Regions from separate parts of the Streptomyces yunnanensis genome, predicted to be linked through region 1. Evidence: riboswitches for the same ligand, from Rfam matches in the RefSeq annotation. Region 1 holds a riboswitch; the other holds the start of a gene.

What was found. A riboswitch is a leader RNA that binds a small molecule or an ion and turns the genes downstream of it on or off. The one in region 1 is predicted to bind ZMP and ZTP.
Region 2: another riboswitch for ZMP and ZTP. It lies ahead of MOV08_RS36035 (bifunctional 5,10-methylenetetrahydrofolate dehydrogenase/5,10-methenyltetrahydrofolate cyclohydrolase); the one in region 1 lies ahead of MOV08_RS17040 (serine hydroxymethyltransferase).

The regions. Positions count from the first base shown of each region.
Region 1 is NZ_CP095749.1:3,979,671-3,986,830, reverse strand. Features, by position in the region: gene trpS (tryptophan--tRNA ligase) at 1-800, opposite strand, end outside; gene MOV08_RS17040 (serine hydroxymethyltransferase) at 1,034-2,311, opposite strand; ZMP/ZTP riboswitch at 2,352-2,444, opposite strand; gene rocD (ornithine--oxo-acid transaminase) at 2,719-3,924, shown strand; gene MOV08_RS17030 (hypothetical protein) at 4,013-4,903, shown strand; gene pdxR (MocR-like pyridoxine biosynthesis transcription factor PdxR) at 4,914-6,359, opposite strand; gene MOV08_RS17020 (carboxymuconolactone decarboxylase family protein) at 6,407-6,910, shown strand; gene MOV08_RS17015 (carboxymuconolactone decarboxylase family protein) at 6,916-7,160, shown strand, end outside.
Region 2 is NZ_CP095749.1:8,239,639-8,246,798, reverse strand. Features, by position in the region: gene MOV08_RS36040 (hypothetical protein) at 1-285, shown strand, start outside; gene MOV08_RS36035 (bifunctional 5,10-methylenetetrahydrofolate dehydrogenase/5,10-methenyltetrahydrofolate cyclohydrolase) at 293-1,162, opposite strand; ZMP/ZTP riboswitch at 1,190-1,277, opposite strand; gene MOV08_RS36030 (hypothetical protein) at 1,347-2,411, opposite strand; gene MOV08_RS36025 (hypothetical protein) at 2,653-2,985, shown strand; gene MOV08_RS36020 (hypothetical protein) at 3,080-3,553, opposite strand; gene MOV08_RS36015 (TetR/AcrR family transcriptional regulator) at 3,707-4,339, opposite strand; gene MOV08_RS36010 (cytochrome P450) at 4,481-5,671, shown strand; gene MOV08_RS36005 (ferredoxin) at 5,677-5,895, shown strand; gene MOV08_RS36000 (2,5-dihydroxypyridine 5,6-dioxygenase NicX family protein) at 6,202-7,160, shown strand, end outside.

The DNA of each region.
Region 1 (7,160 bases):
TCGTAGGAGCGCTCCAGCGAGGGGATGTCCTCGCCGGTGAGGGTGGACAGGATGGTGAGGAGGTTGCTGACGCCGGGCTTGGCCTCCCGGTCGAAGCGGATCACCGTGTCGGTGTCCGTCACGGCGCTCTTGATCTTCTTCGCGGTGACCTTGGGGTCGTCGAGGAGGTCGATGATGCCCTTCGGCGAGGACGCCGACTTACTCATCTTGATCGACGGGTCCTGAAGATCGAAGATCTTCGCCGTCTCCTTGACGATGTACGGGTTCGGGACCGTGAAGGTGTCGCCGAAGCGGGTGTTGAAGCGGTCCGCGAGGTCGCGGGTCAGCTCCAGGTGCTGGCGCTGGTCCTCGCCGACCGGGACCTGGTCGGCCTGGTACAGCAGGATGTCGGCGACCATCAGGACGGGGTAGGTGAACAGGCCGACCGTCGTCCGATCCGTGCCCTGCTTCGCCGACTTGTCCTTGAACTGCGTCATCCGGGACGCCTCACCGAAGCCGGTGACGCAGTTCATCACCCAGGCGAGCTGGGCGTGCTCGGGGACGTGGCTCTGCACGAAGAGCGTGCAGCGCTCCGGGTCGAGACCGGCGGCCAGCAGCTGGGCCGCGGCGATCCGGGTGTTGCGGCGGAGCTCGGCGGGGTCCTGCGGAACGGTGATCGCGTGCAGGTCGACCACCATGTAGAAGGCGTCGTGGGACTCCTGGAGCGCCACCCACTGGCGCACCGCACCGAGGTAGTTGCCGAGGTGGAAGGAGCCGGCGGTGGGCTGGATTCCGGAGAGCACACGAGGCGGACGCGGCATGGCGGAGCCATTCCCCTTGGGGTGGTGGTGGGTGGCGGACGGGCGATCGAGAGCCATGGCAAGCATTGTCTCAGGTCCGCCGGGGGCCCGGGCGTGGAGGCCCGCAGGGGGTGGCCGAACACATCCCGTAGGGGACGCGGGCGCCCCCTGCGGGCCACAACGTGGGGGTGGTGAGGGGTATTCCCGGTGCTCCCCGTGCTCCCCGTGCTCCCGGTGCTCCCGTGCTCCGGGGGTCAGGCGCCCAGGGGCAGGCCCGGTGCCGGGTGGGCGGCCATCAGGTCCGCCACCTCCTTGCGGATCGTCGCCAGCGCCTCCTCGTCGGCGCTGCCCGCGGCCCGCACGCCGCGGTCGATCCACTCCGCGACCTTGGGCATGTCCGCCGTCCCCAGCCCGCGCGAGGTCAGCGACGGGGTGCCGATCCGGATGCCGGACGGGTCGAACGGCTTGCGCGGGTCGAACGGCACGGTGTTGTAGTTCACCACGATCCCGGCCCGGTCCAGGGCCTTGGCGGCGACCTTGCCGGGCACCTCCTTCGACGTCAGGTCGATCAGCACCAGGTGGTTGTCGGTGCCGCCGGAGACCAGGTCGAAGCCGCGCGCCAGCAGTGCCTCGGCGAGCGCCTTGGCGTTGGCGACGACGGCGTGCGCGTACTCCCGGAAGGACGGCGCGGACGCCTCGCGCAGCGCCACCGCGATGGCGGCCGTGGTGTGGTTGTGCGGCCCGCCCTGCAGGCCGGGGAAGACCGCCTTGTCGATCGCCTTGGCGTGGGTGGCGCGGGACATCAGCATCGCGCCGCGCGGGCCGCGCAGCGTCTTGTGGGTGGTGGTCGCCACGACGTCGGCGTGCGGCACGGGGGAGGGGTGCGCGCCGCCCGCCACCAGACCGGCGATGTGCGCGATGTCCGCGACGAGCACCGCGTCGACCTCCCGCGCGATCGCGCCGAAGGCGGCGAAGTCGATGGTCCGCGGGACGGCCGTGCCGCCACAGAAGATGATCTTCGGGCGCTCCTTCAGGGCCAGGTCGCGCACCTGGTCGAAGTCGATCCGCCCGGTGTCGGCCCGTACGCCGTACTGCACCCCGTTGAACCACGTCCCGGTCGCCGAGACGCCCCAGCCGTGTGTGAGGTGCCCGCCCATCGGCAGCGACATGCCCAGCACCGTGTCGCCGGGGGAGGCGAAGGCGAGGTACACGGCGAGGTTCGCGGGCGAGCCGGAGTACGGCTGGACGTTGGCGTGCTCGACGCCGAAGAGGGCCTTGGCGCGCTCGACGGCCAGCGTCTCCACGAGGTCGATGTTCTGCTGGCCCTCGTAGTAGCGGCGGCCCGGGTAGCCCTCGCTGTACTTGTTCTGCAGGACCGTTCCGGTGGCCTCCAGCACGGCCGCGGAGACGTAGTTCTCACTGGGGATCAGCCGCAGGGTGTCGGCCTGGAGCTGCTCCTCTGCGTCGACCAGCGCGGCGAGTTCGGGGTCGGCGGCGTGCAGGGCGGGATGGGTGGCGGGATGGGCCGTCATGGCGTCCTCCGGGGCGATCGATCGGTGGTCGGTCGTGGTCCCGGGGTACCCAGGCGGGCGGCACCTCGTAGGCGTGTGGCCGCGCACCGCTCCCTCGGGGTCCGTTCCCCGTACGCCAGTCGCGGCTGCGCACCGGAAGTCTAAGGGTTGCCCGCGAAGTCCCGCCTGTCGTCCGGCGCGCCCCGGCCGACGCCGGGAGGTGCCCCCGGGCACGCGCCGCCGCCGCACCGGGCGGAGGGCCGGCCGGGGGACCGGTGCATGGTCTGCGGACGCCCGCCCCCGGGCCCGACAATGGAAGGGACGGGGAGGCCGCAGGAGCAACGAGAGGCCGGAGCGCACGGCGGCGGGGGCCGGCCCTCGCCGATACGGTCGGGCCCGCCGGTCCGGCCCACCGGACGGAGGCAGCCGTGACATCCACGGAAGCGTTCATCGCCGCCGCCGAGGCCCACAGCGCGCACAACTACCAGCCGCTCCCCGTCGTCGTGGCCACCGCCGAGGGCGCCTGGATGACCGACGTCACCGGCCGCCGCTACCTGGACCTGCTCGCCGGGTACTCCGCGCTCAACTTCGGCCACCGCAACCGCCGCCTGCTGGACGCCGCGCGCGCCCAGCTGGAGCGGGTCACGCTCACCTCCCGCGCCTTCCACCACGACCGTTTCGCCGACTTCTGCACCCAGCTCGCCGACCTGTGCGGGATGGAACTCGTCCTGCCGATGAACACCGGCACGGAGGCGGTGGAGACCGCCGTCAAGACGGTCCGCAAGTGGGGCTACAAGGTCAAGGGCGTCCCCGACGGCCGGGCCCGGATCGTCGTCGCGGAGAACAACTTCCACGGCCGGTCCACCACCGTCGTCTCCTTCTCCACCGACCCCGAGGCCCGCGCCGACTTCGGCCCGTACACCCCCGGCTTCACCGTCGTCCCCTACGGCGACCTGGCCGCCCTGGACGCGGCCGTCGACGCGGACACCGTCGCCGTGCTGCTGGAGCCGATCCAGGGCGAGGCCGGCGTCGTGGTGCCGCCGCGCGGCTACCTGGCCGGCGTGTGCGAGCTGACCCGGGCCCGGAACGTGCTCTTCGTCGCCGACGAGATCCAGTCCGGGCTCGGCCGCACCGGGACCACCTTCGCCTGCGAACACGAGGGCGTGGTGCCCGACGTGTACGTACTGGGCAAGGCGCTGGGCGGCGGGGTGGTGCCGGTGTCCGCGGTGGTGTCGTCCCGCGAGGTGCTGGGGGTCTTCCGGCCCGGCGAGCACGGCTCGACGTTCGGCGGCAACCCGCTGGCCTGCGCGGTCGGCCTGGAGGTGATCGCGCTGCTGCGCACCGGCGAGTACCAGCGGCGGGCCGCCGAACTCGGCGACCACCTGCACCGCGCGCTGGCGCCGCTGGTGGGCGGCGGCGCGGTGGACGCGGTCCGTGGCCGCGGCCTGTGGGCCGGCATCGACGTCAACCCCTCCCGCGGGGACGGCCGGGCCGTGGCCGAACGGCTGCTGGCCCGCGGCGTCCTGGTCAAGGAGACCCACGACGCGACGATCCGGATCGCCCCGCCGCTGGTCATCAGCGAGGAGGACCTCGACTGGGGCCTGGCCCGACTCCGCGAGGTGCTGGGCGTCTAGGGCGTGCGGCGTGCGGGTGGAGCGTGCGCGCCGGGCCCGGCCGGGTGCCCCCTGCCCCCGTGGCCCGGTGGCGCCGTACAGTCGGGCCATGTTGCTCGGGATGATCTGTGCGCTGGCGTCCGCCGTGTGCTTCGGTACCGCGTCCGTGTTCCAGGCCGTGGCGGCCCGGGACACCCCGACCGGCACCGGGTCCGGCGTTGACGCCCGGCTGCTGCTGCGGGTGCTGACGCAGTGGCGGTATCTGCTCGGACTGGCGCTGGACGGGCTGGGGTTCCTGCTGGAGCTGGTGGCGCTGCGGACGCTGCCGATCTACACGGTCGGCGCGGCGCTGGCGGCGACCCTGGCGGTGACCGCGGTGGTCGCCGCGCCGGTCCTGGGCGTCCGCCTCCGGCGTGCGGAGTGGGGCGCGGTCGCGGTGGTCTGCGGCGGCCTGGCCCTGCTGGCGCTGTCGTCCGGCGCCGAGGGGCACCGCGCCGGCACCCCCGCGCTGCGGATCGGGGTGCTGGTCTGCGCGCTCGCCCTGCTGGCCGGCGGCGCCCTGGCCGGCCGTCTCCCGGACCGGGCCCGCGCCGCCGCGCTCGGCCTCGGCGCGGGCTTCGGCTTCGGTGTCGTCGAGGTGGCGGTGCGGCTCATCGACGGCTTCGGGCCGGCCGACCTGCTCGCCAATCCCGCCAGCTACGCGCTGCTGATCGGCGGGGCCGCCGCCTTCCTGCTGCTGACCGCCGCCCTGCAGCGCGGCGCGGTCACCACCGCCACCGCCGGCATGGTGATCGGCGAGACGCTCGGCCCGGCCGTGGTCGGCGTCGCCTGGCTCGGCGACCGCACCCGCGAGGGGCTGGCCCCGCTGGCCGTCGCAGGTTTCGCGCTGGCCGTCGCGGGGGCGCTGGCGCTGGCCCGGTTCGGCGAGGCGCCGGCCGCGCACCCCGCCGAGCCGGCGGCCGAACCCGGTCCCGCCCCGTTGGCCGCGGAACGCCCCTGAGCGGGCCCGGTCAGTCGCCCGGCGGCAGCGCCCGCAGCAGGGCGTCCAGGATGGTCGCGAAGGAGTGCTCCGGCGGGCGGCCGTAGGGGATGACCAGCGCGTCCCGGGCGACCGCGGGGCCCGCCGGGTCGGTGAACTGCGCCAGTCCCTGCACCGCCAGCCCCTGCCACAGCGCGGCCCGGGTGATGGACTGCTCGGTCCCGGCCGGGAGTTCCAGCACCGCGTGCAGCCCGGCGGCGATCCCCGAGACGTGCACGTGCGGGGCGTGCTCGGCCAGCGCGGCCACCAGCTGGTCGCGCCGCCGCCGGTAGCGCAGCCGCATCCCGCGGACATGCCGGTCGTACGCCCCCGAGGACATGAACTCGGCCAGGGTGAGCTGGTCCAGCGACCCGGACTGCCACTCGCCGGTCGCCTTGATCTCCAGCACCCGGTCGATCAGCCGGTCCGGCACCACCATCCAGGCCAGCCGCAGCGCCGGGGCCAGGCTCTTGCTGGCGGTGCCCAGATAGACGACGTGGTCGGGGTCGAGCCCCTGGAGGGCGCCGACCGGCTGCCGGTCGTAGCGGAACTCGCCGTCGTAGTCGTCCTCCAGGACGTAACCACCTCTGGAACGGGCCCAGTTGACCGCGGCGGCCCGCCGGTCCGGGTGCAGCGGGACGCCGGTGGGGAACTGGTGCGCGGGGGTGAGCAGGGCCGCCCGCAGGTGGTCCAGGTCGGCCAGCAGGCCGGTGTCCGCGCCGTGGGCGTCGACCGGGAGCGGGACGGTGCCGAGCCCGGCGCGGGTGATGACGTCGCGGTGGAAGGGCAGTCCGTAGGACTCGGTGGCGACCCGGCCGGGCGTGCCGCCGCGCGGCTTCAGCGCCCGGCACAGCAGCCCCAACCCCTGCATGAACCCCGCGCAGATCACGATCCGGTCCGGATCGGTGCGGACGCCGCGGACCCGGGCGAGGTAGTCGGCGAGCACCGCGCGCAGCTCGGGGCGGCCGGCCGCGGTGCCGTATCCGAACGCCTCGTTGGGCGCGGCGGTCAGCGCCCGGCGGGCCGCCGCCAGCCAGGCGGTTCGGGGGAAGGCCGAGACGTCCGGGGTGCCGGGGGTGAGGTCGAAGCGCGGCCCGGCGGCGGTCGGGGACGGCGGGCCCGGGGTGCGCCGGGGTGCCCCGCCGCCGGCCCGCGGCAGCACGCGCTCGGCGACCTCGGTGCCGGAGCCCTGGCGGGCGCACAGCCAGCCCTCGGCGACCAGTTCCGCGTAGGCGTCGGCGACGGTGTTGCGGGCGATGCCGAGGTCGGTGGCGAGGGAACGGGAGGACGGCAGCCGGGTGCCGGGCGTCAGCCGCCCGGACCGCACGGCCTCGCGCAGCGCGCTCATCAGGGAGGCCCGCACCCCGCCCGGCCCGTCGAGGTCCAGGTGCAGGTCCCGCCCGAGATCCCGACCGAAAGTGGCCCGCGATTTCTCCATGGAAGTGGACCATACTCCTGTGCCACTCACCCCGTAGCGTCAAGGTCATGACGAACCAGACGACACCTTCCGCAGCCCAGCAGGCCCCCGCCGGGGCGGGCCACCACCACGGCCCCCGGATGCGCTGGGCCAAGCTCGCCCCCGAGGTCTACAAGGCCATGATCGCGCTGGACGCGGCGGCCAAGAAGGGCCTCGACGGGACCCTGATCGAGCTGGTCAACATCCGCGCCTCGCAGCTCAACAGGTGCGCCTTCTGCCTCCACATGCACACCGCCGACGCCCGCAAGGCCGGCGAGACCGAGGAGCGGATCGCCCTCCTGGCCGCCTGGGAGGAGGCCGCCGGCTTCTACACCGACCGGGAGCGCGCCGCCCTGGCCCTCACCGAGGCGATCACCGTGCTGACCGACAGCTTCGTCCCGGACGCCGTCTACGAGCAGGCCGCCGCCGTCTTCGAGGAGGCCGAACTGGCCCAGCTGATCGCCCAGATCACCACCATCAACGCCTGGAACCGCTTCGGCGTGACCACCCGCCTCGTCCCGGGGCAGGTGTGAACGCGATGAGTCAGCGCATGAAGTACTGGAGCCGGGTCCCCGCCTTCTTCCAGGCCCAGCTCAAGCTCACCCAGGCCGCCAAGAAGGGGCTGGGCGACGACGTCCTGGCGGAGCTGGTCGTGCTCCGCGCCTCCCAGCTGAACAGGTGCGCGTTCTGCATCGACATGCACGTCACCAACCTCCGCGAGGCCGGTGTCGAGCAGCGACGGATCGACCTGCTGCCGGCCTGGGAGGAGGCCGGCGACCTCTA
Region 2 (7,160 bases), 4.3 Mb from region 1:
GGCCGGACGCTGACCGTGCGCACCGGGGACGTGATCGAGGTCCGGCTCACCGGTGAGCGCACCGGCGGCACGACCTACACCTGGAGCGCCCCGGCCGCCGGCGGCACCGCGGTGCTCCGGCGCACGACGGCCGGCGTGACACCGGCCGGGGGCGCCACCGGACGCTTCGTCGCGGCCGGGCGGGGCACCGCCACGCTCACCGCGCAGCGGACCTGTCACGCCTCGCCCGGCTCGCTCTGCGCGCACCTGGTCCTGCTCTGGAAGGCCACGGTCACGGTGGCCTGATCGGGCCTCAGCCCGCCGCCCCCAGCTGCCGGGTGGCGGCGTCGACGGTCTGGGTGAGCAGGGTGGCGATGGTCATCGGGCCGACACCGCCGGGCACGGGGGTGATCAGGCTCGCGACCGCCGCCGCGGACGGGAAATCGACGTCGCCGACGTTCCCGGGGTTGTAGCCGGCGTCGATGACGACGGCTCCGGGCTTGAGCTGGTCGCCGTGGAGGAAGCGGGGACGGCCGACCGCGGCGATCAGCACATCGGCCTCCCTGGTGTGGGCGGCGAGGTCGGTGGTGCGGGAGTGGCAGTAGGTGACGGTGGCGTTGCGGCCAAGCAGCAGCATCCCCACGGGCTTGCCCAGGATCGCGCTGCGCCCGACGACCACCGCGTGCCTGCCGGTCAGATCGACGTCGTAGTGGTCCAGGAGGCGCACGATGCCGCCGGGGGTGCAGGACGCGAAGCCGTCCATGCCGAGGCTCATCGCGGCGAAGGAGTGCGCGGTGACCCCGTCGACGTCCTTCTCGGGGGCGATGGCCTCGAAGGCGGCGCGCTCGTCGATGTGCGGACCGACCGGGTGCTGGAGCAGGATGCCGTGCACGCCGGAGTCGTCCGACAACTCGCCGATGGTGTCGACCAGTTGGGCGGTGGTGGTGTCGGCGGGCAGCGCGATGTGCCGCGACCGGACGCCGGCCTTGGCGCAGCGGTTGCGCTTCATCCGGACGTAGGTGATCGAGGCCGGGTCGTCGCCCACGAGGACGGTGGCCAGGCACGGCGCCCGGCCGGTGCGCGCGGCGAGTGCCGCGGCGCGCTCGGCGGCCTCCTCGACCATCTGGCGGGCGAGCGCGCTGCCGTCCATCAGGCGGGCGGTGGGGGACGTGGTCTGCGACATGGCGCCTCCTGAGCGTCGTACGTCGTACGGGATCGCCCAGGCGCACGGCATTGGCCGAAGTGGCCGAGCCGCTTCCCGGTGGTACTCCACCCAAGCGCCAGTCACGGCTCGCGCACCACTTTAGGCGATGGCCGGGAGACGGTGGGAACGGGCGTTCGCGGGCGGCGGCGCGGGCCGCCCGGGGTCAGGGGAACTGTTGCCCCGGACTGGAGGTGTACGGCGCACTGGCGGCCTCCCATTGGCTGAGGATGCCGTCCCAGTCGTGCTGGGCGACGGTGACGGCACTGGGATCCCAGGTGGGCGCCGGGGCCACCGGTGGCGGTGGGGGCGACCAGGCGGCATGGGACTCCTGTGGCGTCCAGGAGGCATAGGGATCCTGTGGCGCCGCCCATGCGGCGGGGTGGCCGGACGACGCCCAGGTGGCGTGCGGCTCGTACGGGGGCTGGGGCGGTGGGGCCTCGGTGCGGGGCAGGTGGCCGGCGTCGGCCGGGGCGGTGGGTTGGACGTCGGCCATCCGTCGATGGCGGCCGATCCGGTCCGGGGCCGCGGGACGGGCGGTGTGGGACTCGGCGGCGAGCTGGTGGGCGCGGGCGGCCAGGATCGTCACATCCAGGCCCAGTTCGGCGGCGAGCGCGGAGAGGTCGGCGCCGGTGTGGTGACTGTGCACCAGGACCGCGTCCAACGCCGGTGACCAGGCCGGTTCGGTGACGGGTGGGGGCGTGGGGGCGGGCGGCGGCATGGGGGCGGGCGCGGGCGCGGCCGGGCGCGGGGGGATGCGGGTGGCGTCCGGCGGGGCGGCCGGGGCGACGGGGATGGAGGTCGCGCTGCCGGCGGTGGTGGCCCGGGGCCAGCCGTTGCCGATCGCGGCTGCGGCGGCCGCCGCCGCGGCGGCCGCGGCGGCCGGCGAGATGGGCCGGTGCGACTCCGGCCGCTCCGGCCGCTCCGAGGTGTCGGCCCGGCGGGCGGCGCGGCGCTCCCTGGCGGACTCGTCGAGCAGGCTCTTGGCCACCGCACGGGCGTCGTCCTTGCCGACGGTACGGCGGGCTAGGCGCACCTCGCGGGCGTCGAGGCCGAGCAGATCGGCGACCACCTCGTCGCTGCCCACGGTCACCGCGAAGGCGGCCAGGGTCCGCGAGCGGCGGGCCTCGGCCTCGTCGAGGAGTCCTTGCGTCCGGCGGACCTCGTCATCGCTGATGCAAAACGCCTGTGCGAGTACCGCGTGGCGCTCCCACAACTCCCTCGGTTCCATGTCAGCGTCAACGTCTTTTGGCCGGTGTTGGTCCGGTTCTCAATGAGAGATCACTGTAAGAGGTGATATTCCCTGCATCGCGCGCAGTGCTTTGGGATGTTATGAGACGGGGCATACGGGGCCGACCGGGCGTATCCGCAGTGACCGATCGTCGGGACGCATCGTTTCAAGGGCCATGAGTGTTCCCTCATCCGTCACCGTTGCCGGCCATGGCCGAACCGCCTTCGTTCCCCGCCCTCCGATGGACCCGTCCCTGCCGCCCGGCCCGGAGGTCGCACCCGCGCCGCCGCGGATCAACGCCGAGGTCGTCCGGCAGACCCCCGTGTACGCGGGGCTGGTGAAGATCTGGACGGAGCGGTGCGCGACGGTGCCCGGGGTCGCCGATCCCGAATGGCAACGACTGGTGTCCTACCGGGCGCTGATGGAGGAGACCGAGATGGCGCTGACCGCGCTGCGGCCGCACCGGGCGCCGGACGTACTGCCGCCGCGCCGCACCCTTCCGGTGCCGCCGGCCCGGTACGCGACCGAACTGACACCGGTGCACGGCGGATTGCGGCCGCTCGCACACCCGTGACGGCCCGGCCGGGGAGGGCGGCGCCTCCGCATGCCCGTGGGCCCGGGTGTCGGACCCGGGCCCACTGGGGTGGCGACGCGGTGAAACTCGACGACTAGAGCAGCCCGAGGAAGTCGAGGCCGAGGAGGCCGTGCCGGCCCAGGCCGTCGGCGAGGCGTGCCGACTCCTCGCGACTGTCATCGTCGCGCCGACCCGAGTCGTCACGGCTGTCGCCCTTGCTCTTGCCCTTGCCCTTGTCGCGACCGTGGTCGTCGTCACGGCGACCGTAGTCGTCATCGTCGCGGCGGCCGTAGTCGTCGTCCCGGCGGCCGTAGTCGTCGTCGTAGCGACGGTGCTCGCTGCTGCGCCCGTAACCGTCGTCGTAACGGGCGTGCCCGTGCCGGCCTTCGTGGCTGCCGCCCTTGCCGTGGTGGCGGGCGGGCTTGGCGTGGCACCGGCTGTGGGCGGGGCACAGCGTGGTGTGCGCGCTGCTGGGGGTCGTCGCGGTGGCGGCGCCCGCCGCCGGGACCACCAGGGTGGCCGCGGCGAGGCCGGCCACCGCGAGCCCGCGAGGAATCGAACGAAGCATTCTTCCACCTTTACTCGGCTGGGCAGAAAAGGAACATTCTGCTGCAATCGCGACAATAGGTCGGCCATCCAGCCCTGTGCGGAGACCCGCCGGAGGGTCACCGGAACGCAGCACCGGCCGCGCCACCCCGAGCACACCCCCTGCCGCACGGTGTCACTCCGTCTTCGGCAGCCCTTCCAGCAGGGAGCCCAGGGCCTCCCCGACCAGGCGGGAGACGGTGTTCGGATCGGCGCTGGCCAGTGGCTCCTTGCCGACCACCACGCGCATCAGGCCGATGCCCAGCAGCCAGGACAGCGCCAGATCGCCGCGCAACGCGCCGTCCTCGGCCCGCGAGAGGGTGGCCAGCGCCTCGGCGTACTCGTCGCCAAGTCCCCGCAGCGCCTCGGCGATTTCGTCGCTGCCGCCGATGGAGCGCAGGCAGACCTCCAGCGACCGGTCGGCGCCGGGGCCGCGACCCTCGGCGAGCATGCCGCGCAGCGCGACGTCGAAGAGCCGCTCGGCGGGGGTGCTGCGCAGCTGCTCGTGACCGCCGCGCGCCATCACCTCGCCGAACAGCGCCTTCTTCGATCCGAAGTAGCGGAACAGCAGGGCCTGGTTGACACCGGCCCGGGCCGCGATGTCGCGGACCGTGGCGCGCTCGTAGCCGCGTTCGGCGAAGAGTTCCGAGGCGGCGTCGAGCAACAGCCGCCGGGTGCCCTGTGCGTCCCGGCGGTGTTCGCCGGCGGCGCCGCCCCGCCGGGCCTCCCCCGCCGGCCGCGCCGCGACCTCCTGCATTGCCTCCCGCATCGCCACTCCCCTTTCCGTCGGTCCGTCAGATGACCACCGTGGCCCGCCGTGCCGGCCATGACGACGGCCACAATCCATCGTTGACCGCCCCGAGCGCACGTCCTACCGTTGTAAGCAGGTGCTTACACAAGGGAGGTCACCGTGACCACAGCCGGCACAGCACCGGTCTCCTACCCCTTCAATATTGCTGAGAGCCTCGATCTTTCGGCGGAGTACGAGCGGGTGCGCGCTCGCCCCGGTCTTCTCAGGGTCAAGTTGGCATACGGCGAGCCGGCCTGGCTCGTGACGCGGTACGCCGAGGCCCGGTTCGTCCTGGGCGACCAGCGCTTCAGCCGGGCCGAGGGCATCAAGCACGATGAGCCCCGACAGTCCGAGGGAAGCCGTGACAGCGGCATCCTGAGCATGGATCCACCCGATCACACCCGACTGCGCACCCTGGTCGCCAAGGCGTTCACGGTCCGTCAGGTCGAAAGACTTCGGCCACAGGTCAGGGAGCTGACCCGGGAGCTGCTCGACGAGCTGGAGGCGGCCGGGCCGCCGGCCGACCTGGTCGACCGTTACGCCCTGCCCATCCCGGTGGCGGTCATCTGCCGGCTACTGGGGGTGCCGACCGAGGACCGGCCGCAGTTCCGGGCCTGGAGCGACGCCGCCCTGTCGACGAGTTCCCTGACGGCCGAGGAGTTCGACGCCAATCGCGAGGAACTCCGGGCGTACATGGGGAAGTTGATCGCGCAGCACCGGAAGCATCCGCAGGACGACCTGATGACCGCGCTGATCGACGCGCGGGATGTCGACGACCGGCTGTCGGAGCTCGAACTGGTCGATCTGTGCGTCGGCATCCTGGTCGCCGGGCACGAGACCACCGCCACCCAGATCCCCAACTTCGTACTGGCGCTGCTGGACCACCCGGAGCAGCTGGCCCTGCTGCGGGAGCGGCCCGAGCTGATCGGGGGCGCCGTGGAGGAGTTACTGCGGTTCGTCCCCCTGGGGAGCGGTGCGGGTCAGGCGCGGTACGCCACGGAGGACATCGAGGTCGGGGGCACGCTGGTGCGGGCCGGCGAGCCCGTGCTGGTCGCGATGGGCGCGGCCAACCGCGACGCACTGCGGTTCGACGCCCCGGGGAAGCTGAACATCCAGCGGACCGGCACCCAGCACCTCGGCTTCGGGCACGGCGTCCACCACTGCCTGGGTGCGCCGCTGGCCCGGCTGGAGCTCCAGGAGGCGCTCTCCGCGCTGATCACCCGGTTCCCCGGGCTGCACGTGGCCGGGGACATCGAGTGGAAGACCCAGATGCTGGTACGCGGTCCGCGGGTCCTGCCGGTGGGGTGGTGAGCGCGGTGGCGTGGAAGGTGGAGATCGATCCGGCGCTGTGCATCGCCTCGGGTTCCTGCCCGGCGATCGCACCGGAGCTGTTCGCGCTGGACGGGCCGCGCGCCCGGGCGGTGCGGGAGGAGATCCCGGAGGACGAGCGGGCGCTGGACGCGGCCGAGGTGTGCCCGGCGATGGCCATCACGGTGCGGGACGCGTCCGGGCAGGTGATCGGCCCCCTGTCGTAGCGGGACCCGGGGGCAGTTGGCGGGGCGCGGCCGGGGGCCGCGCCCCGCTGCGCGCGCCCGGGCGCCGATCGGGCCGCGGGAGCCACGGTCCTGACGGTCGATCGGGGATCCGGGTGGGCGAACTCGGCGCGCACCTCTTGCCAAGGCGAGATAGTACGTGTTCGGATTATCTTCGTCAGGATGCCAGCAGTACGGCATCACCGCAGATCAGAGCATGTCCACAGGACCACGGCGACGGGCCGGCAGCGTCCCGCCGCCCGCACCGACGACCACCCAGCCCCCGAACGCGTCTTCTGGAGGGTCCCCGTGTTCGACCTCTCGTCCGTCGATCTGCTCGACGTCTTCACCCGCCAGCTGCGGCTGTGCAAACTGCGCAGCGACGAACACGTCGTGGTGCTGGCCGAACCGGACAGCCGCGGCGACTACGTCGCGGCGGCGTTCGGCGCGGCCAAGGCGTGCGGCGCGCACGTCATCGCCGCGACCGTCCCCGGCGGCACGCCCGCGCCGATGCCCAGCACGCACACCGGCGCCGGCCCCGGGCTGACCTCCGTCCTCAACGACACCACCGCCCAGGACCTGCTCAAATCGGCGGACCTGGTGGTCGATCTGACCCGCGAGGGCTTCATCCACGCCCCGGTCCAGCAGGAGATCCTCCGGGCCGGCACCCGCATCCTCTTCGTCTGCGACGCCCCCGAGGTGCTGATCCGCAACCTCCCCAAGGAGGAGGACAAGGCCGAGGTGCTGCGCGGCGTCGAGTTGCTCCGGCGGTCGTCGCGGATGCGGGTGCGCTCCGCCGCCGGCACCGACCTGACCATCCAACTCAGCGGCTCCCGCCCGGAGTTCCAGTGCGGCTTCGCCGACGATCCGGGCCGGTGGGACCACTGGCCGAGCACCATGGTGCTGTGCTGGCCGGAGCTCTCCGACGGGCAGATCGTGCTGGCGCCGGGCGACATCCTGCTGCCGTTCAAGGAGTACGTCCGCGAGCCGGTGACGCTGCAGATCGCCGGCGGCCGCATCGAGAAGGTCGGCGGCGGCGCCGACGCGGACCTGCTCACCACGTTCTTCGAGGACTCCGGGGACACCTGGGCGCGCAGCCTGTCGCACCTGGGCTGGGGGCTGATGCGGACCGCCGACTGGTTCGCCACCGCCATGTACGGCAAGGACGAGCTGATGGGCATGGACGCCCGGGCCTTCGCCGGCAACTTCCTGTGGTCGACGGGTCCGCACCCCGTACTGGGCCGCGAGTCCTACGCCCACCTCGACAT